4 regions of the Clostridioides sp. ZZV15-6598 genome follow, and region 4 is predicted to be linked to each of the others. Evidence: riboswitches for the same ligand, from Rfam matches in the RefSeq annotation. Region 4 holds a riboswitch; each other region holds the start of a gene.
The links. A riboswitch is a leader RNA that binds a small molecule or an ion and turns the genes downstream of it on or off. The one in region 4 is predicted to bind cobalamin.

Region 1: it holds a riboswitch for cobalamin, as region 4 does, so the genes downstream of both, KGF50_RS09200 (ABC transporter substrate-binding protein) here and KGF50_RS12700 (cobyric acid synthase) in region 4, are expected to answer to the same signal.
Region 2: it holds a riboswitch for cobalamin, as region 4 does, so the genes downstream of both, KGF50_RS15485 (energy-coupling factor ABC transporter permease) here and KGF50_RS12700 (cobyric acid synthase) in region 4, are expected to answer to the same signal.
Region 3: it holds a riboswitch for cobalamin, as region 4 does, so the genes downstream of both, KGF50_RS09540 (ABC transporter substrate-binding protein) here and KGF50_RS12700 (cobyric acid synthase) in region 4, are expected to answer to the same signal.

Annotation. Positions count from the first base shown of each region.
Region 1 covers NZ_JAGWCS010000036.1:18,023-23,855, forward strand. Annotated here, with positions in the region: gene KGF50_RS09190 (ABC transporter permease) at 1-627, opposite strand, end outside; gene KGF50_RS22545 (ABC transporter permease) at 629-1,576, opposite strand; gene KGF50_RS09200 (ABC transporter substrate-binding protein) at 1,576-3,156, opposite strand; cobalamin riboswitch at 3,297-3,464, opposite strand; gene KGF50_RS09205 (methyltransferase) at 3,672-4,370, opposite strand; gene KGF50_RS09210 (Rossmann-like domain-containing protein) at 4,373-5,146, opposite strand; gene KGF50_RS09215 (ATP-binding cassette domain-containing protein) at 5,124-5,833, opposite strand, start outside.
Region 2 covers NZ_JAGWCS010000094.1:9,617-15,449, reverse strand. Annotated here, with positions in the region: gene KGF50_RS15500 (DedA family protein) at 102-710, shown strand; gene KGF50_RS15495 (AAA family ATPase) at 854-1,783, shown strand; gene KGF50_RS15490 (nitric oxide reductase activation-like protein) at 1,797-3,572, shown strand; cobalamin riboswitch at 3,710-3,903, shown strand; gene KGF50_RS15485 (energy-coupling factor ABC transporter permease) at 4,088-4,840, shown strand; gene KGF50_RS15480 (energy-coupling factor ABC transporter substrate-binding protein) at 4,830-5,114, shown strand; gene cbiQ (cobalt ECF transporter T component CbiQ) at 5,117-5,815, shown strand; gene KGF50_RS15470 (energy-coupling factor ABC transporter ATP-binding protein) at 5,808-5,833, shown strand, end outside.
Region 3 covers NZ_JAGWCS010000038.1:2,803-8,635, forward strand. Annotated here, with positions in the region: gene KGF50_RS09530 (ABC transporter ATP-binding protein) at 1-757, opposite strand, end outside; gene KGF50_RS09535 (iron ABC transporter permease) at 760-1,785, opposite strand; gene KGF50_RS09540 (ABC transporter substrate-binding protein) at 1,859-2,989, opposite strand; cobalamin riboswitch at 3,190-3,370, opposite strand; gene KGF50_RS09545 (dihydrodipicolinate synthase family protein) at 3,493-4,386, opposite strand; gene KGF50_RS09550 (fumarylacetoacetate hydrolase family protein) at 4,470-5,372, opposite strand; gene KGF50_RS09555 (UxaA family hydrolase) at 5,425-5,833, opposite strand, start outside.
Region 4 covers NZ_JAGWCS010000062.1:15,212-21,044, reverse strand. Annotated here, with positions in the region: gene cobT (nicotinate-nucleotide--dimethylbenzimidazole phosphoribosyltransferase) at 1-672, shown strand, start outside; gene cobU (bifunctional adenosylcobinamide kinase/adenosylcobinamide-phosphate guanylyltransferase) at 701-1,261, shown strand; gene cobS (adenosylcobinamide-GDP ribazoletransferase) at 1,271-2,044, shown strand; gene KGF50_RS12705 (histidine phosphatase family protein) at 2,065-2,679, shown strand; cobalamin riboswitch at 2,734-2,913, shown strand; gene KGF50_RS12700 (cobyric acid synthase) at 3,033-4,547, shown strand; gene KGF50_RS12695 (cobyrinate a,c-diamide synthase) at 4,587-5,833, shown strand, end outside.

The sequences.
Region 1 (5,833 bases), on a different contig from region 4:
CGATGCCATAGAAAGTACACTTTTACCTATCCTTATTGTAAATAGTACTATAAAAGGAGCAAATATATTTGGAATTATATAGTGCAAAATTATATAAAGATGACTAGCACCTAATGCTCTTGCACCTTCAACATATTTTTCTTCTTTTACCTTTAATACCTCTCCTCTAACTACTCTTGAAAAACCAGCCCAGGAAGTGAATACTATTGCAATTAATAAACTTTTTATACCTGGTCCAAGAACTCCAGCAAGAGCAATCATAAAGCTAAGACTTGGAAGACCTTGAAATATATTTACAATAGACTGGATTATTGTATCTACTATACCACCACAATATCCTGCTATTATCCCTACAAAACTGCCAAATAGCATTGTTAATAAGGTTGCTAAAAAAGCTAAGGATATTGATACTCTGGCTCCATATAATATTCTACTTAGAATATCTCTCCCTAGAGTATCTGTACCAAGTATATGTTCTCTAGAAATTCCCATTAATCTATCAGCCATTTGTACTTTATTAGGGTCATATGGAGCTAACTCTGGTGCAAATATTGCAACAAGTATCATAATTATTAGCACTAAAAAAGCTAGTTTATGTATAAATAACATTTCTTTAAATTTCTCCATATTATTTACCTCCCACCCTCATTTTAGGATTAAGAAATAGGTAACATATGTCTACAATTAAATTAAATACTATAAATATAATCCCTGTAAATAGCACATATCCTTGTACCACTGGATAATCCCTACTCATTATTCCTTGTATTACATAGCTTCCCATACCTGGAATACTAAAAATAACCTCAACCACTGTGGAGCCTCCTAAAATAGCACCAAAATAGTTTCCCAGAACAGTTACAATAGGCATTAATGAATTTAAAAAAGCATACTTAAAAATAACTATTTTATTTGGCAACCCCTTAGCTTTTGCCACTGTTATATAGTTTTGTCCTATACTTTCTATTAAAGTTGCTCTATTTAGCCTTGCTACAGTTCCTATAGTTCCAGCTGCTAAAACAAATCCAGGCATTATTAAATGTTTAATTGTACCATACCCACTTGTAGGTAGCCATCTAAGAGTCTCACAAAATATACTTAACATAATAATAGCTAACCAAAACCCTGGAATAGATGTCATAAGTAAGGATACAAAAGTACCAATCTTATCTATCGCTGAATCCTTTTTTAAAGCCATTATTATAGCTAGTGGTATAGATAACACTATAACAAAAAACATAGCCATTAAAGATAAAGAGAAGGTTATTGGTAACCTTCTTAATATCTCTTCTGTGATAGATGTCTTTTTGATATAGGAAAGTCCTAAATCTCCAGTCATAGCTTTTTTAGTCCAATTAACATACTGGACTATAATATTATCATTTAACCCTAATTCTTCTCTAACTCTTTCTATTTCTTCATCTGTAGGAGCAGAAATACCATCCATACTTAAATATTCAACTGCTGGGTCACCAGGTGCTATAACCCCTAATATAAATCCTAGAAAAGTTATTCCTATCAAAATAGGGATAGTCATCAATATCCTTCTAATTAAATATTTAAATGGTGTTTTCACTACTTACTCCACTCCATATTTGCTAATGTAGTTCCATATAATGTAGGTTTGTACCCAGTTATTTTTTTATTATAAGCAATTAAGTTAACGTCTTCAAATAATGGTATAGCTGATGGATGTTCTGCTGATATATCTTGAAGTTCATCATATATTTTACTTCTTTCATCTAAGTCCATTGTTTTTTCTAATTGACCTATTAATTCATCTGCTCTTTCATTTTTATAGCCCAATGAATAAGCTATATTACTTGACCCTGTGCTTCTCATATAACTATCAAATATAGAAAATGGTTCTGCATTTGGAAGACCTTGAGTGTGAAGTGCTATATCATAATTTCCTGTTTTTTGTGCTTCCTTAAAAGCAGCTCCATCAAGTATAGTTATTTTAGAATTTAATCCAACTTCACTTAATACAGATTGTATATACTCTGCTACAGTTTTGTATGGATAACGGTCTACACCATAAGATGGTATTATAAACTCTAACTCTTTTGTTTCCCCTTTTAACTCATTTTTTATGATTTTTTTTGCTTTTTCTGCATCATAAACAGGTTTAATTTCCTTAGCAAAAGGAGAACCTTGGTTCAATATATTCATAGTTGGAGTTCCATATCCTCCATAAAATTTATTTACTATAGTTTCTCTATCCAACAACAAACTTAGTGCTTCTTTTATCTTAACATTATTAAATGGTTCCCTAGTGCCGTTTGTAGATACAAATTGAGTTATTGTTGATGGAGATGTTTTAATCTCAAAATTTTCATCCTTTATTAGCTCACTAGCTAACTCTGGAGTAATAGCCCCTAAATCCATAACACCCATAATTTCCTCTGATTTAAGTGCTGTGTAACGAGTTTGTGCATCTTTAATTACATTTACTCTTACATTTTTAACTTTACTTTTATCTCCATAATAGTCTTGATTTCTCTCTAACGAAACAAATTGTTCTTTTTCTCTTTCTTTTATCTTAAATGGACCAGTTCCTTGTGCATATTTAGTAAAATCTCCTGTTTTTATATCAAAACACTCCGGACTATACATAGCACTTCCAAATCTAGCCATGTTGTATATTAAAGTTGATATTGGTTTACTAAAAGTAAGTTTAACTTCATAGTCAGAAACTTTATCCACACTTTGTAAATTAGGATATGTCTTTTCTATATCAAACGAATAAAAAGGTGAAGCTTTCGTTTTCATATTCATATAACGTTCAAAGTTTTTTACTACTGAATCTGCATTCAAATCTACACCATCATGGAATTTTACACCCTTCTTTATTGTAAATTTCCATTCTTTATAATCATCTGAATTTGACCATTTTTCTGCAAGTTCTGCCTTTGGTTTTCCATCATCACCCAGTCCTATTAGTGGTTCCCAAACATAAAGTATAGAACTTGTGTAGTAAGCATCTTGTTCACCTGGTGCCAAATCCCTAGCTGCTGCTAAGACTACTTCCTTTTCATTATTCATCTTACTAACATCATTATTTTCCTCTGGTTTACTACACCCTGTTATCAATGATAACATCAGCATAACTGCTAAAATTATACTACTCAGCTTCCCTTTTGAAATCTTCCTCATGATACATTTCCCCCTTATTTAGAAATATGAGCATAAAAAAAGTTATAGCAAATAATGCTATAACATCCCATTTTAATATGTATACTTTAACTTCTAAATTCCATATACAAAACAATAAATCTAGTTGCTCCCCCCTAAATTTATTTGCTAATATTTAATGTAGGTATCTGACTTACATTTCATTTTCTCAGCCTTTCCAAATAACATCTGTTGGCTATGTAGAATTTATCCATGCTTACAGTGATGGGTTCGTGTTGGATTTTCACCAGCTTCCCTACTCTTTAAATACGTTTATTCAATTCTTAGTTTAATTGTATGCAATCTTATATAAATTGTCAACTTAAATCAAAATATAGCACTATATGCAAAATTAAAAATTATAAATATATAGTAATTCATCTGATAAAAACACTACTTTTAATTTAGTATTTATATTTACTAGTTGTATATGTTACAAATTAAGTGTCTAATCTTTATTATGGAATATAAATATTTAAATTAAAATTTACAATTATCTATCTATTAAAGTCTATTATAAAAACAGATATTTTTTTTTCATATGGAAGGTAATAAGCTACTTTATCCCCTTTAACTACATTTTTCATAATATGATTGTATATAGTTTCATACTCTCCGCCTTCATCATAAGATTTAGCATACCTAACTATATCATCTTCACAAGTAAATGTCTGTCCAAATTCAAGACTTAATGGCATTAATTCATATTTAAGTTTCTTTTTATCTAATAATGCTTTTAAATTTTTTGAACTATGTCTTTCTACCATATCCATTCTTTTCTTAGATACTGGAATATGAGTTTTGGATTTATCATTAACAATTGCAATTAATCTATTACAGTGTTCATTAAAAAATTCTATATTCTCATATGAAAAAAATGAAATTAATATAGTATCAAATTTTGTATTTATCTCTTCAAAATCCTTGACCATATATCTAATATTGTTTATATTATTGTCTTTTGTTGATTTTTCTAAGTAATTTATAGCATTTTGATTTATATCAATACAAGTTATCTCTTTCAATTCTTTGCTTAAATACATATCTATTAAACCTAATCCACAACCTACATCACAAAAAGTTTGGCTATCTTTGATGTATGGAATTATTTCTTTAGCTAATCTCTTGTGAAAACCAGTATATTCACTTGCATCAACAAAGGATTTTATTGTAGTATCATTCCAATTCATTCTCATATTTAAATTTCCCCACTACCTTTTAAATTTACTTTCTGACCTGTACTGTAAAACATATTGTTTCTCTCATTTCCACTTATTATGCTCATTACTTTATCATGTTCTTTAATTACAAATCCTGATAAATCATTTACTCCATACTTAAATAATATAGGTGCCATTGGAGTTGCTGGACCTACCAATACCACATAAGCATTTTTACTTAATTCTAAATACCAAGGAAAGGTTTTTGTACTTAATGTGTAACAAGATATAACTACAAAGTCCTGTTTAGGTAAGATATATGGTGCTGAAGTCTCTGGATAATCACCATATATATCTTCACTTTCTATTATGGATAAATCACACACAGGTGCAAATAGTTGTTCTAAATAGTGAAAATGACCTATAACCGCTACCTTTTTCCCCCTTATCATATTTTGGTATGAAATAAAAGGGTCATTAATTCTATCTTCTATAAAATTGTTTTCATTTAACTTTATATTATTTTCTTTTGAAACTTTTACAGAATTATAATAAGAATTTATTGCAGCCAATCCGATTCCTGATTCTGTGATATTCCAAGACTTAATACATCCAGCTATTTCATGTAAATATTTCCCTTTAAAAGATTTTACGAACTCTGGAGGACGTCCATCTTCATTATATACAAAACCTATACCACTACCTACACTACTTCTTACTAAAATATTATGTTGCCCAACAGCTATATCTTCAACGATTATATCCTTAGGAATTCCTTCTATTAAGTCATCATAAAGTTCCCACAAAGTCATTTACCTCCTCCTGTACAATACTTTCTATTTCTTTTCTATTTAAGACTTCACCTTTTCTAACCTTGTGCCTAATATCTAGTAAAATATTATCTAAGCTTTCTATGTATTTAATACTTTCTATTTCTTCATCTGTCGTAGATATTACCTTTGAAATTCCGCCATTTTTAATAACTATTCTTTTATTAGCATTTAAAGCTAATATAGGGTCATGTGTTGAAATCAAAATTATTTTTTCCTTTTTAGATAATAGTCTTAGAGCTTCCTTTCTATCTATACCTGCATTTTCAATTTCATCAATTAAAACTATCGGTGAAGAACTCATATATGCAGTATCAGATATCATAAGGGCCCTTGATTGACCTCCCGATAATTGAGTTATTTTTGTGGTTAATTCAAATTTTTCTCCAGCTAGTTTATTAGCACAATAAAAGCATTTTTTTACTATGTCATCTTGATTTTTACAGAAACGACTTTTAGAGTGCATTTGTAAAAACTCTTCTACAGTTAAATCCATTACAAAATTCATATTTTGAGAAAGTTGGGCTACTAATTTTCCATCCATAACAAAACGAGTTTCATCACTTGGAATACTTTCATTTATTAATATTTGTCTGTTCGTAGGAGTGTCTCTCTGCGCTAAACATTCAATATCCTCTAACAGTCTACTTTTTCCTGAACCTGTAGGTC
Region 2 (5,833 bases), on a different contig from region 4:
TATAATATTTTAAAGAGTTTTTTATAAATTAATTCTTCTAATGTAGGATGTGAGGTTTTATAGGTATGTACTTTTAAATAAGAAAGGAGATAGATAAGTGGGTGTCTGTAATCAATAGTTTTATTTTACAATATGGATTAATATCTGTATTTGTATTAATTATGATTGAGTATGCTTGTTTTCCATTACCTAGTGAAGTAGTTTTGCCACTTTGTGGAGCTATTGCAGCAAGAAATCATTTTGGTTTTTTAACTATTTTAATTTTAAGTATAATTGCAGGTATACTTGGTTCGATATTTTGTTATACGATAGGCAATTGGGGAGGAAAATCTATCATAAATAAGATAGTAGAGATATGTCCTAAGGCAAAAAAAGGAATTTTTACATCACAAGATTATTTTAATAAATACTCTTCTATTTCTGTTTGTGTATGTAGGTTAATTCCTCTATGTAGAACATACATATCTTTTATAGCAGGTATTGCAGGTCAGAATATTATAACTTTTATTATATCCTCCCTTGTGGGTATTACCATATGGAATACTTCGTTAATTAGTATTGGATATATTTTTTCAGAGAGTTGGGTAAAAATAATGTCACATTATAATGATTATAAATTTATGGTTCTAATTATACCAATATCTATAATTATTGCTGGTTTTGCTATTAAGTCACATATACATAAAAAACACAATAGAATAAGATTATAAAACTATATATGGACAGCTCTTTCTGTAGAATACAGAAAGAGCTGTTATTAATTTATAAAATTAATTTTAGGCTATATCCTTTTGTGCTAAAATGGTGTTAAGAAATAAAACAAATACTATTTTATATAAAAAGGGGTAAGGATATGGATATAATAGATAACTTAAGGGCACAAGGGGTAGATGAGAAACTTATTGAAGATGTATTGTATTTCAGAAATTATTATGGCTTAGAACAAGATTTGGAATATAGAGTAACAAAATCTAAAACTTATTTTTATGGTAAAGACATATTATCTATGTGTATAACAGCTATTTTAGAAGAAGAAAATATTTTATTGTCAGGGCCAAAGGCAACAGGGAAAAATTTACTTGCTGATAATTTAGGTGAGATATTTAATAGACCTCAGTGGAATACATCATTTCATATAAATACAGATAGTTCAACACTTATAGGTACAGATACATTTATAGACAATGAAGTTAAACTTAGAAGAGGTTCAGTTTATGAGTGTGCTGTTAATGGAGGATTTGGCATATTTGATGAAATTAATATGGCAAAAAATGATGCTATAGTTGTAGTTCATTCAGCCCTAGATTATCGTCGAGTGATTGATGTACCAGGATATGAGAGAGTTAATTTGCACCCAGCAACAAGATTTATTGGAACTATGAATTACGAGTATGCAGGAACAAAGGAACTTAATGAAGCTCTAGTCTCTAGGTTTATGGTAATAGATATTCCTCCTGTAGAAGAGGACAAGTTAATGATGATTTTGAAAAATGAATTTTCAGATGCTGATGAAGAAAAATTAGCACAATTTGCAGGAATATTTTTAGATTTACAATTGAAATCTCAAAATGGTGAAATATCTAGTAAAGCTATTGATTTGAGAGGTCTTATGGCATCTCTTAAAACTATAAGAAGAGGATTAAAGCCAACTCTTGCAATTAATATGGGGCTTACAGGAAAGACTTTTGATATATATGAAAAAGAAATGGTTGGAGATGTAATTAAAACGAGAATACCTAATAAATGGGAGAGTGCAGATATATTTCCAATAAGTCATATTTAATATAGGTGAGATTATGAAATGGATATATGATGATTATGAATTTGAAAATAGAGCAAATAACTTATCTTGGACAATCGCTGGTGATTATAACGAAAGTATAGATATATCAGAAAAAGACTATTCTTCAAAGGAAATAGGTCTATACTTTGCAATAATTGCAGGAGCTAGAAGAAAATATATAGACTGGGATATAGTTAAAAAATACCTCACAAATAGAATACGAAAAGGATATGATAAGGATGTTATATTAGGTCTAATTCAAGTTATATTAAATACAATTGTTGAAGAAAAAGCTATTAAAGATAGACCTGGAATAGAAGATATCAGAAAAAGAGCGTATAAAGATATTGTTTCACGTTTTACCAAGATACACAATAACGATATGATGGACAAGATTAAATATGCATTTGTACTTTATAGCATGGATAAACATCCAGCATTAGACAGTATAACTAGAAGAATAGTAAATGACATAAGGCTTATAGATACAAATCAGGATATTATGGAGATTTTAAAGGCATTAGATGTTATATATTTAACTTATTTTGAATATATATTGAATAGTGAAGAAAGTAATTCTACATATGATGAAAACAATGTAAAAAATGTTGAAGTAAACTTTGATACGTTTGCTGATTTTATGTATGAAGAACTATATAGTGATGAAGATGAAAATATTGTTGAAAGTGACATAGATTCAATCTCTTCATCAATGCTTATAGAGGGAGTAGGAGACTTTGACAATTCTCAAGCTAGCAATTCAGCAGATAGAATTATATATGTTGATGAGGAGACTGTAAATAAAATATACACTAAAATAGAACATTATTATGGGAAAACTTATTTAAGTAAGGGTGAAATTAAAAAACTTGAAACACAAAATTGCAGAAACGTACATGAGGGATGTAGAATTCACTTCACAGATGGTGTTCTTAGAAGTGAATGTAATAACGTTTTTCAGCTAAAATATGTAACAAGACAAAAAGAAAATAATTTAGGTAAATTTAGAGAACATGCTAGGATGTATAGACAACAAATAAAGAGATTAAAAGAAAGCCTTTCTAGAATTTTAGTAGAAGAAAATGCTAAAACCAGAGTATATTCTGATTGTGGCACTATATTAGCAAATAGAGCTTGGAGAGTTGGAAGAAGTAACAATAATAAGATATTTTATAAAGATATAGAAAATGAAAAAGGCAAATATGTTATTGATATATTGTTGGATGCAAGTGGTTCTCAAAGTAGAAACCAAGGAAATGTAGCAATTCAAGCTTACATAATTGCAAATGCTTTGACAGAAGTTGGAATACCAAATAGAGTTATGGGTTTTTCTAGTTTCTTAGATTATACGATACTAAAAAGATTTAAGGATTATGATGACAGTATTAAAAATAGTGAAAATATCTTTGAATACTTCTGTGCTGGTAACAATAGAGACGGTTTAGCTATAAAATCTATATGTAGTGGTTTGATAAATAGAGACGAAGAAAATAAAATTTTAATAATTCTTAGTGATGGAAGACCAAATGATGTAAAGATAGGAAAAAACAGTGAGAGAACTTTAAGAGGTGAAAAAGCTTACAGAGGTATTGTTGGTTTAAGAGACACAGCTAATGAAGTAAGAAAAGCTAGGAAACAAAATGTATTAGTATTAGGAGTATTTACAGGTAAAGAATCAGAACTTGAAGCTGAAAGATTAATATATGGAAATGATTTTATATATTCAAGAGACATAACTAGATTTTCTGATGTAGTTTCAATGTATTTAAAGAAAATAATTAGGAGTTAAACGATTTATAAAAAAGAATTTATATACATAAAAATATAAAAATGAATAAAATTTGTAAAAAATGTAGAAATTTTCACAGAAAAGGTATACAATGATTTATATAGAAAATGAATTAAAAATAAAGTAATATTAAAAATTAAATATATAATATTGTAGGTTCTTTAAGCAAGATTAATAGGGAAGAAGGTTAAATTCCTTTACAGCCCCCGCTACTGTGATGCAGACGAAACTTTTGTTAGCCACTATGATAATATGTTTTTATATTTCATGGGAAGGAAGAGGAGTAGGATGAAGCTAAGTCAGGAGACCTGCCTAAAATATTAAAGTGATTTCTTCGGGGATGGAGAAAGTTTCTTATAATAATTATACAGATATGTTTATTTTATGTGTTTGTATTTAGATTGTCGAAAATTAGAAGCCTAGCCATCGAGTTAGGCTTTTTTATTTTGTTAGAATTAAGGATACATGTATTATTCATATTTTAATTATTAGAAAGGGAGAGAGGGGATACTCAAATGAAACAAAATATCAAATTAGGGGTTATAGCTGCACTTATGTTAATCATTTTAACTCCAGTTACATCAAATGCAATGCATATAATGGAAGGTTACTTACCAGTAAAATGGTCTATAGCATGGGGAGTTATATTTATACCATTTTTCTTAGTGGGATTAAAATCAATAGGTAAAATAGTAAAGCAAGACCCTAAGAAGAAAGTTTTATTAGCTCTATGTGGAGCATTTGTATTTGTATTATCAGCATTAAAAATACCTTCTGTAACAGGAAGTTGTTCACATCCTACTGGAGTAGGTCTTGGAGCAATAATGTTTGGACCAAGTGTAATGTTTGTTCTTGGAACTATAGTTTTAATATTCCAAGCATTATTACTAGCACATGGGGGAATAACTACTTTAGGAGCTAATGCTTTTTCAATGGCTATAATAGGGCCAATTATATCATTTTTAATATTTAAAGTATTAAAGAAAAAAGATGGAAACAATGCTATACCAGTATTTCTTGCAGCAGCAATAGGAGATTTAGCCACATATACAATAACTTCAATACAACTAGCACTGGCTTTCCCAGACCCATCTGGTGGAGTGATGGCTTCAGCAATTAAATTCTTAGGAATTTTCTTTATGACTCAAATACCAATAGCAATAGCAGAAGGTATCCTTACTGTAATTGTATATAATTTAATTACAGAAAATGGAGAAAAAAGCATACTAGAAAATAATGATAAAGGAGTTAAAGCTAATGAGTGCTAAAACAAAAACAAAAACTAACATATTATTACTTTTATTAGTAGTAGCTCTGATTATATTCCCATTACTTGTAAATTCAGGTGCTGAATATGGAGGAGCAGATGGTCAAGCTGAAAGTGAAATTACTAAGATAAATCCAAATTATGAGCCTTGGTTTAGTAGCCCATATGAGCCACCAAGTGGAGAAATAGAGAGTTTATTATTCTCTGCACAAGCAGCTCTAGGTGCAGGTGTAATAGGATACATATTAGGTCTTCAAAAAGGAAAGAGAAGTTAATTATGCTTATAATTGATAAATATGCATATACAAATAGATTAAGTAAAGTAAATCCAAATAAAAAAGTAGCCATAGGAGCAATTTTTCTAATTGCTTCTATGGTAATAAAAAATGTATTTATCTTAAGTGGAATTATGATTTTAATGAGTATTTTAGTTGTTTGCGTAGCAGGGATAGATTTAAAAAATTATTTGAAATTACTTCAAATACCAATGTATTTTTTATTTCTTAGTATAGGTATAACTCTTGTGAATATATCTTTTAATAAAACAGACTTACTATATAGTTTTCAGTTTTTTAGTTTTTATGTAGGAATATCAAAGGCATCTATTGACATGTCTATTCATGTATTATTTAGAGCTATGTCTTGTTTAACTTGTGTGTATTTTTGTATACTTACAACACCTTTTAATCAGTTAATATTTTTCTTCAAAAAATTACATTTGCCAGACACATTTGTTGAATTATCAATGTTAATATATAGATTTATATTTATATTTTTAGAAGAATTTTCAGAGATATATAAGTCACAAGAACTAAGATTTGGGTACATAAATTTAAAAACTTCATATAAATCTTTAGGGATTCTTGGAAGTATGCTGTACAAAAGACTTATGACAAGGTATGATGATATGTGTATATCATTAGACATAAAATTGTATGATGGTAAATTTCACATAGTAGGGGATAATGATGTTTAGAATAAATAATTTAACATA
Region 3 (5,833 bases), on a different contig from region 4:
TGCTAATTTCTACTGCACCTAATAAACTGTTAAAATTTTTATCATCTAGTTCATAAAGTGAATTTATCATATTTTCATCTACCATATCTTCTGGCTGACCATACGCTATAACTTTGTTATTTTTCACAAGAGCAACCTTATCACAACTTTTTAGTGCTATATCTATTTCATGTAATGAAAGTATTACTGATATTGATTTTTCCTTACTTAATTTTTTTAATATGTTCATAAGTTCCAATCTATGCTTTATATCTAAATGAGTTGTAGGTTCATCTAATATTATTATTTCTGGCTCTTGAACTAATGCTCTTGCAACCAACACCTTTTGTTTTTCACCATCACTAAGTTCATCAAAATATCTTTTTTTTAAATGAAGAGCATTTACAGATTCTAATGAATCATCTACCATCATTAAATCTTTTTTAGATAGATTCCCAAAAAATCCTGTATAAGGATATCTTCCCATATTAACTATATCTTGTACAGTCATTAAATCTCCTAATAATCTATTTGTAAGTACCAAGGCCATCTTTTTAGATAATGTTTTTCTGGAGATATGATTTATATCTGCATCATTTAAATATATTTCACCTTTTATTGGTGTTATAAGTTTAGATAGAGACCTTAATATAGTAGTTTTTCCAGCACCATTACTTCCCAAAAGACATAATATTTCTCCATTTTTAACCTCTATGTTTATGTCACTTACAACCACTTTTTTATCATATCCAACACTTAAATTATTAGTTCTTAACATGTCTAAGCCCTATCCTTCCTTTTCATCAATAACATTATTACAATTGGAGCACCTAATAATGAAGTTATTGCACTTATTGGTAATTCTATTGGTGATAAAATTACTCTGGATACTAAATCACAAAGAGCTGTAACTATGCTTCCTAAAAGAATTACTACTGGTATCAATACTCTATTGTCTGATGTTTTAAATATCAATTTTGAGATTTGTGGTACTGCAAGACCAATAAATCCTATAGGACCTGCAAATGCTGATACTATTGCCGCTAGTATACTTGATATAAATACTACCAAAAATCTAAAAAATTTTATATTTACACCAATACTCTTTGCATATTCTTCTCCTAGTAAAAAAGCATTTAGAGGTTTTATTATGAATATAGTCATCAAAAGACCTAATATCCCAACTATCATAAGTATTTCTACTTTTTCCCATGTAAATCCAGAAAAACTACCCATAGACCACATCGTAAATTCCTTCAATTTTTCATTATTTGCAAATGATTGTAATATATTTGTAATTCCACTACATACATATCCAGTCATAATTCCTATCACCAAAAGCGTTGTTATATTTTTTACTTTGCTAGCAAATAGGATAACTATAGACATTACAATTAAAGCTCCTACAAATGCTGCTATAAATATACTCATTGAATTTATACTTTCAAACCCTAATGTATACCCACCTAAAATCATAAGTGCTACTGATAAAGTGGCACCTGAAGACACACCTAATATATATGGTTCAACTATTGGGTTTTTGAAAAATATCTGTAGTAGAATACCAGATACTGCTAAACATGCACCTCCTACCATAGTTGCAAGGACTCTGGGAATCCTTATATTATAAATTATTTTATAGTGTTCTGTACTATCTATTCCTCTTAATACAACATCTATTATTTCTTTAAATTCGATTTTTACAGAACCAAATGCTACACATATCAAAAAAGTAAGTATTATACCTACAATTAAGATTACAAATATAGTAGTATTTTTAATTCTGTTTTTATTGATAAAGTCCATCTATCTACTCCTCTTAATAAAAACTACATTCACTCAAATTTATAAAGTTTACTTGTTAATTTAATCTTATCTATTATTTATCATAATTTATATAGTGCTTAATCTTTTCACCAGTAGTACCTGGGTGAAACATTTCAACTAAATCCACTATTAATTCATCTGTCTTATCCACTGATTGATAATAATCTGGAGCAAACACCCATAAATTACCCTTTTTGACAACATCTAAATCAGCTAACACTGGTGCACTAGATTTTATAGACTCTAAATTTGGTGCATAATCTGAACTTGATGAATATACAAATATATCTGCATCTTTTGCCACTTCGTGTAATTGCTCAATACTTACTCGCCCTTCATTTGAATCTATTGAGGCACAAGCATTTATTCCACCTGCCATGTTTATCATATTATCTACATATGAATTTTTAGGTGCTATATAAGCATTACCTTCATATACAGATGCCCATACAACTTTAGGTTTGCTTTTATTTTTTATTTTTTTACTAACCTCTTCTATTTTTTGTACTGTTTTATCTAATTCACTAGTAGCTATATCCTCTTTATCATAGAATGCAGCGATTAAGCTTGTCCATTCCATTCTTCCAAATGGATTTTGCTCTTTATATTCATTATCTACAACATAGTTAAGTCCCAATTCTTTTAATTTATCTATAAATTTTGTATCCGCTTCTGATAAACCACTACTCACTATAGTCAAGTCAGGATTTAAGTCTACTATTTTTTCATAATCTGGTGCTAAATTTGAACCAACATAATGTATCTTACCATCTTTCATTAAATTTTTAATTTCTTTGATAGTCCAATATTGTTCTTCTGTTGTTACTGCTTTTATACTATCTAACTCACCTATTGTCCTTAAAGAGCAAGCTTGTGTTGTAGATGCTATCAATACATTATCTACAGGTGTTCTAACTATATTTGCATTTTTATATTTTTCAGGTATTTTTATCTTTTTAGGAATTAAAATTAGTTCTCTATTATCTCCATCAATAACCTTTTTAATTCCATCTTCTAAAGTCTCAACACTAAATCCACTTGCATATTTTAATTCTAATTTTTTCCCATTACTAACTTGTTCATTAGTTTTGTCTTTTTTGCTACAACCTACAATACCTCCCGCCAAAAAAATTACCATTACAACTAAAAAAAACTGCTTTAAAACATTTGATTTGAATTTCATCTCTTTCACTCCATTATTTTATTTTTTATGAGTGGCTACATATATCTAAAAAACATTTTACTAAAATTAAATTTTTTAATATAGCTTTTTAGTAAAATAAAAAACTTCTCCAAAATTAGCAAGGAGAAGCTTCTATATCAATTTTATAAAAAATGAATTGATATCTCATTTTATTATAAACTACAATCTCCACCCTAAATTGTATTTATGTAATACTGGGCAGGTCTCCTGACTCACGGCCTGTCCTCCATCAACCTTCCCAAAATTACTATGAATCTCAGTGGATTTGATTTTGTATCCGTATACAGTAGCGGGGGCTGTAGTGAATTTACATCACTTTCCCTATTAAACTAAAATAGTACCCTAGTATTATTTACATTTAATTTTTCATTAAGATAATTGTAGTTTATTGTTAATTACTTTGCAAGGTTGATTTAATATATCCACTCAAAAAGAGTGCTTAAAATGACTATAAAAATCAATTTAAAACACTCTTTATCTCGTTAATTTATATTTAATTCATCCATTAAATTTTTAATTTTACATACTTGATTTTCATCTGGTTTTATAAATGGAGCAGTTACATAATCACTTATTTCTAATCCTCTAATATTCATAGCTTTCTTCATTGCTGGTATAAATGGATTTGTTATTAAATAAAAATCCATTGCTTTATTAATATATTTTTGAATTTCAATAACTTTATCCATATCCTTATTATTATAAGCTTCAGCCCATTTAGAACAAACTTCTGGAATTAGATTTGATAATCCTCCTATACATCCTGCTCCTCCAGACATTAAGTTATGTATAAAATTTTCATCATATCCACTATATATCTTAAAATTTGGGAACTCTGTTTTCATAGTATTTATTAAATCTCTAGTATGTCCCATTAAAGTTACTGTATCTTTATATCCAACTATGTTTTTATGCTTTCTTGCAAGTTTTAATGTAAGTTCTGGACTTAAATCATAACCAGTTCTATCTGGATAATTATATAGGTATATTTCAGCATCTGTGTTTTCAGCTATCTTACTGTAAAACAGTTCAATACTATCATCATCAAGTGAGAAATAATAAGGACTTATTATCATAACTCCATCTGCTCCACTAGTATGTGCATAATTTGAAAGTTCTATAGACTCATCTGCACACATACGACTTGCACCTATAAACACTTTAACCCTCTTATCAACATGATTAATCACTAAATCTATAAGTTCTTTTTGCATATCCATAGACATATTAAAGAACTCTCCAGTACTTCCCATTATAACTAAACCATCTACTCCCCCATCTATAAGGTAGTCATATACTTTTTTGTTTCCTTCTCTATCTAAATTTCCGTCTTCATCAAATATTGTAACAACTGGTGTCAAAAATTCTGCTTTCATAATTTAAACTCCTAAAATTTATTTTGATATGTTCATTTAATATGTTTATAGTCTATGTTTTAAGATTATATATAATAAAACATTTACTTAACATAATTTTTCAATATTCCAATACTTTCAATCTCACATTCAATTACATCTCCACTATTCATATATCGAGGAGGAGAAAAGCCCATCCCTACTCCAGAGGGTGTTCCAGTTGCTATAATATCCCCAGCCTCTAAAGTCATCCCTTTTGAAAGTTCTGAAATTATATCTGAGATATCTGATATGAATAACTCTGTATTAGAATTTTGTCTTTCTTCATCATTTACTCTACTATATACATTAAGTTTTACTGGAAAAGAAATTGCACTTTTATGTAAGATACATGGCCCTAAAGATGTAAATGTATCTAATCCTTTTCCCCTAAACCATTGAACATGTTCTTTTTGCAACTTTCTAGCAGAAATATCATTTATCACAGTGTAACCAAAGATATAATCTTCTACATCTTCTTTTTCTATATTAACACCTGTTTTACCTATTACTACTCCAAGTTCAACCTCATAATCCAACTGATTATTTATATCAAAATGAGCATCTATCTCGTCTTCTGGACCTATTGCCTTTGTCACACGTTTTGTAAAATAGACTGTTTTCTCAGGTTCTTCAAAGCTGCTATCAAAATGAGTCTGAGTTTCTTCAAGATGTTCTTTATAGTTTACTCCTACACATAAAATATCGTGTATTGGTTTTTCTATAGGAACATATATAGTACACTCTTCTTTTTTAAAAACATTATAGTCATTAAATGATTCTTCATTTATAATATTTTTTAACTTAATAATATCATCCTGAGATACGCTTTGAATTAAATCATTTACATCTATAAAAAATTTACTAAGACTTATGGAATTGACATCAATAATAAACAATTCATCCTTTGAGAGAATTCCTACCTTTTTAGATGTATCTTCTCCACTACTAAAACTAACAAACTTCATACTATCACCCTTTAGTAAAATTCTAAATGCATACTTTTTTAAGTCTTATATTTTATACATAATTACATACTCTAGCTATTGCCATTTCAGTATATCCAAGTGCTTCTGCTTTTGATTGCTTACCATTTGCTACATCTACAACTAGATTTAATAAGTCATCTGTCAATTCTTCCATTGTCTGTGGCCCATATATAACTGGACTAGCATCAAAATCCATATTGTCTTCCATATTTGCAAAAGTTATTTTATTTCCAGTTATTTTTATTACTGGAGCTATTGGATTTCCTGATGGAGTCCCTCTACCTGTACTAAATACTACTACTTGAGCTCCTCCTGCAACCATACCCGCAACAGATGAAGCATCATTTCCTGGTGTATCCATTATTACAAGCCCCTTCTTATCAATTTGCTTTGCATAATCATAGACTTCACTTATTACTCTGTGTCCACCTTTGTGTATA
Region 4 (5,833 bases):
CTAGATTATAAGATAAGAAAAGGGACTTCAAATATGGCAAAGGGACCAGCCATGAGTAAACAAGAGGCTATAAGATGCTTAGAAATAGGAATTGAAATAGCAGAGCAATGTATAGAAAGAGATTATAAAGTAATTGGTATTGGAGAGATGGGGATAGCAAATACTACTCCAAGTACTGCAATAATATCTGTAATCTCAGGATGTGACCCATCAGAAGTGACAGGTATAGGTGCAGGTCTTAAAAAAGAAAGATTAAAACATAAAGCTGATGTAATTAGAAAAGCTATTGAAATTAACAATCCAAATCCAACTGATGGTGTAGACATTTTATCTAAAGTAGGTGGATTTGAAATAGGTTCAATGGCAGGTGTTATATTAGGATGTAGTGCTAATAGAATTCCAGTTGTTATAGATGGATTTATTTCTTATGCTGCTGCTTTAATTGCTTATAAAATAAATCCAAAAACTAGAGAATATATGATAGCATCACATTTGTCAGCAGAATCAGGAACTAAAAGAGCATTAGATATATTGAAATTAGACCCTATACTAAATATGGATATGAGATTAGGTGAAGGAAGTGGAGCAGCTTTGGCATTTAATATAGTGGAAGCTTCAAATTATACTTACAAAAATATGGCGACTTTTGATGAGATAGATATGGGGAGATAAAAAATTTAATATATTTAGGAGTGTTTTGATGAGTCAAATTATTCTGGTAACAGGAGGAGCTAGGTCAGGAAAAAGTAATTTTGCCGAAAAATTATGTTTAGATAGGAATAATAACACAGCTTACATAGCGACATCTATTCCATTTGATGATGAGATGAAAGATAGAGTAAGGAAGCATCAAGAGAGTAGACCTAAAAGTTGGAAAACATATGAAATATATGAAGACATATATTCTATAATTAAAAATATATATGAAAAACATGAAACTGTTATACTAGACTGTGTGACACTATTAGTAAATAATTTAATGTTTTCACATAATCTAAACATAGAAGAATCTACTCAAGAAGAAATAAATAAACTGGAAGAGTACATAAAAGAACAAATTAGTAAACTTATTAAAGAAATAGAAAAAACAAATCTATATTTTGTATTTGTGACAAATGAATTAGGTATGGGAATTGTTCCTGGAAATAAACTTAGTAGAATATATACTGATATTGTAGGTCGTATAAATCAATATATAGCATCAAAAAGCAATGAAGTTTATTTTGTAGTTAGTGGCATACCTATGAAAATAAAGGAGTAGTATGTGACTATGAAAAGATTTATTTTGATACTACAGTTTTTGACAAGGATACCTATAAAATTAGATGTAGGATTTGATGATGAATTTTATAAATCTATAGTATATTTTCCGCTTGTGGGTCTTGTTATTGGTATATTAACTTATTTAATAGGATGGGTTTCTATACTTTTGTTTCAGCCATTTATATGTGCAATTATAATAACGCTTGCTGGTGTTTTGATTACCGGGGGGCTTCATATAGATGGATTAGGGGATACATTTGATGCGATATACAGTTATAGAGATAAAGAGAAAATGCTTGAAATAATGAAAGATTCTCGATTAGGTACAAATTCGCTTTTAGCAATTATGTTTGTACTTTTATTAAAGATTGGATTTGTATATAGTATTATAAGTAATAATTCACTATGGGTTATAATATTCATGCCAATGATTGCAAGGTTAGGAGTAATGTTATTGACATATAAAACGGTAACACCAAGAGCAAAAGGAATGGGGAATTTATTTATAGGAAAATTGACTACAAGTATGTTAATAACAGCTATAATATACACATTGTTGATAGTTAGTATTATTGCTAAATTAATATTTTTAGTGCCTGATATAGTATTGATTAAGGTATTATGTTCAGCTATAGTAGTTTTTATATTTATAATATTGTTTAAAAATCATATTTACAAAAAAATTGATGGAGTAACAGGAGATATATTGGGTTGTGGAATAGAACTTTCAGAACTTGTATATTTGATTTATATATATTTGTTAATTTTTATGTTTATTTAAAACTAAAAAGTGGTGATAATGTGATAAAATTAATATTAATAAGACATGCTTTGACAACTGATAATGAAAAAGGAAGATTATCAGGTCATATAAATAGTTATATTAGTGAAGAAGGTAAATTACAAATAAATAAAATTACAAAATATATGAGTAGTGAAAGTATAGATAAGATTTATACAACTCCATCTTCACGTACTAAAGATACGGTAGAGAAAATATCAAAACTAAAATTAATAGAAATAGAAGAAAGAGAAAATCTAAGAGAAATTAGCTTTGGAGACTTTGAAGGAATAACTTTTGAAGAGATAAAAGTTAAATATCCAAAAGAATTTGAAAAAATGATAGAAGAAGGTAGCAATTATAGATACCCAAATGGGGAAAGTTTGATAGATTCATATGAAAGAGTAGCAAAAGAGATCGACAATATAATTTTAGAAAATGATAATTATTTAAATAGAAAAACAATACTTATATGTTCTCATGCAGGTACAATAAGAAACATAATAACACATTTGATTTCTGGTAGTTATAAATATCATTGGAACTTTAAAATTGATAATGCATCTATTACAATTTTGGAAGTTGATAATGGATTTACTGTAATAAATAAAATGAATTTTACTGATTTTATATAAATTAAACATTAAATATTAAACGATATGTGCTTATAAATTTACTATCAAAAATAGAATATTAGATTAAAATTAGGTTCTCAATTAGATGTAAAAAGGGAAAAAGGTTAGATGCCTTTGCAGCCCCCGCTACTGTGAAACCAACGAAACTATAAATACCACTGTCAATTTGATGGGAAGGTTATAGGAGTAGGATGAAGTTAAGCCAGGATACCTGCCTAATTTAATTTAAAACATGAGGTCTTCGGGGTGAAAGATTTTTAATTAATATATATATAAAAGTCCTAGCATTAGAAGCACTAGGACTTTTTTTAGTTTATTTTTAGGTAAAATTTAACTTTAAGGAGGGGTAGAAAGTGGGTAAAAAAGTAATGCTACAGGGAACTGCATCAAATGTAGGTAAGAGCATTTTATCAGCAGGATTGTGTAGAATATTTAAACAAGATGGTTATACTGTTGCTCCTTTTAAGTCACAAAATATGGCTTTAAATTCTTTTATAACTAAAGAAGGATTAGAAATGGGAAGAGCACAAGTATTTCAAGCGGAAGCTGCAAAAATAGAGCCGATAGCAGATATGAATCCAGTTTTATTAAAACCTTCTGGAAATCATAAAAGTCAAGTGATTGTAAGGGGAAAAGTTGTAGGAGAGATGCCTTCATCTGAATATCATGATTATAAGTTAGAGTTGGTAGATGTATTAAAAGAAACCTTTAATAATTTAAGCTCAGTGTATGACATTGTGGTTATGGAAGGTGCAGGGAGTACTGCGGAGATAAATTTAAAAGATAGAGATATATCCAATATGGGTATGGCAAAAATAGCAGATGCACCAGTAATAATAGTTGGGGATATTGATAGAGGTGGAGTATTTGCATCATTAGCAGGCACAATGCTTTTATTAGATGATGATGAGAGAAAAAGAGTAAAAGGTGTAATAATCAATAAATTTAGAGGGAAAAAAGAACTCCTACAAGATGGTTTAAAGATGCTTGAAGATATTATAAAAGTACCTGTTTTAGGCGTGGTTCCTTATATGGATATAAAAATAGAAGATGAAGATAGTGTAACAACTAGATTTAAGAAGAAAATGGATAAAAATGATATACATATAGAAATAATTAGAACCCCACATATGTCAAATTTTACAGATTTTAATATATTTGAAACACAAGAGGATGTAAGTCTTAGGTATGTCGACTATGGAGAAGCTATAGGGAATCCAGATATATTGATAATACCTGGAACTAAAAGTACTATAGATGATTTAAAATACATAAGAGAAAGTGGTCTTGAGTCACAAATTAAAAATTTACATAGTCAGGGAAAATTGATATTTGGAATATGTGGTGGGTATCAAATGTTAGGTAAGAAATTAAAAGACCCTTATCATGTTGAAAGTGAAATTGAAGAAGTAGATGGAATTGGTCTTTTAGATACAGAAACAATATTTGAAGAGGAAAAGACTACGACTCAAGTAGAAGCTACCATTATTGAATGTATGGGTGAATATATGAGCCACCTTAAAGGTAAGAAAGTAAAAGGCTATGAAATACATATGGGAATTACAAATCGCAGTAATAAAGTAAGTAGCTTAGACTTGATAACAAAAAAACTAGATAAAGAAGTCAATTATACTGAAGGAAGTGTAAATAAAGAAGGTAATGTAATTGGTACTTATCTTCATGGAATATTTGATGAAATAGATTTTACAAGAGCAATTTTAAATAATATAAGAAAGAAAAAGGGATTAAAAGAATTAGAAAGTACTGTAAGTTCCTTTGATGAGTTTAAAGATAAAGAGTATGATAAATTGGCAGATTTCTTGAGAGAACATTTGGACATAGAGAAGATATATGAAATTATGAAATAAGAATGACTTTATATTTATACTTTAGGTAGGAGGTGTATTATGAAAAAGATTTTGATTGCAGGTACTAGCAGTGGAGTTGGGAAAACTACAATATCATTAGGAATAATGCAGGCTTTAGTCAAGAGAAATATGAAAGTACAGCCGTATAAAGTAGGGCCAGACTATATAGACCCTTCATATCACACATTTATAACTGGAAGACATTCTAGAAATTTGGATTCTTATATGTTAGATGATGAAAAGATAAAGTATATAGTAAATAAATCTTCAAGGGATGCAGATATTTCAGTGGTAGAAGGCGTTATGGGATTATATGATGGTTTTGGGATAGATTTAGATAACTGCACAAGTTCGCATACTTCTAAGGTATTAAAAGCTCCAGTTATACTAGTTATAAATGGAAAATCTATGGCAGCATCTAGTGCAGCTATGGTACTAGGATATAAGGAACTAGATAAAGATGTGGATATAAAAGGTGTTATAGTAAATAATGTAAAAACTAAGAGCCATTATCAAATAATCAAGAGCTCTATAGAGAAATATTGTAATATCGAAGTGTTAGGATACTTTCCTCCAAATAATAAATTTTCATTAGAATCCAGACATCTAGGCCTAGTTCCTAGTGTTGAGATGAAATCTTTAAGAGAAAAGTTTTATACTTTAGCTGATGAGATTGAAAACTACATAGATATTGATAGAATAATCGAAATCTCAGAAAGTGATGAATTTGAGAGTAGTTTTGATTTTCAAAATCTAATAGAAAATAATAAGATAAAAGAGCATGTTAAGGATAAATCAATAGCCATAGCATATGATAAGGCATTCAATTTTTATTATAGGGAAAACATAGAACTTTTAGAAGAGCTTGGATTAGAAGTAAACTATTTTAGTCCTCTTGAAGATACATCAGTACCAAATTCAGACTATATTTATATTGGAGGCGGTTTTCCAGAGATATTTGGGAAAGAACTAGAAGCAAATGAATCAATGAGAGCCTCTATACTAGAAGCACATGATAATAATATTCCTATTTATGCAGAATGTGGTGGATTAATGTACTTAGGTGAGAAGTTACTTAATCAAGAGGAACAAGAATTTAATATGGTTGGTATATTTAATGGGACTAGTAAGATGACACCTTCTCTAAAGAGGTTTGGATATTGCCTTGGTGTAGCTAAAGAAAATACAATTTTATCTAAAGCAGGTGAAATTATTAAAGGGCATGAGTTTCATCATTCAATATTTGAAAGTGATGAGAAATGTGCATATTCAATGAAAAAAGAAAG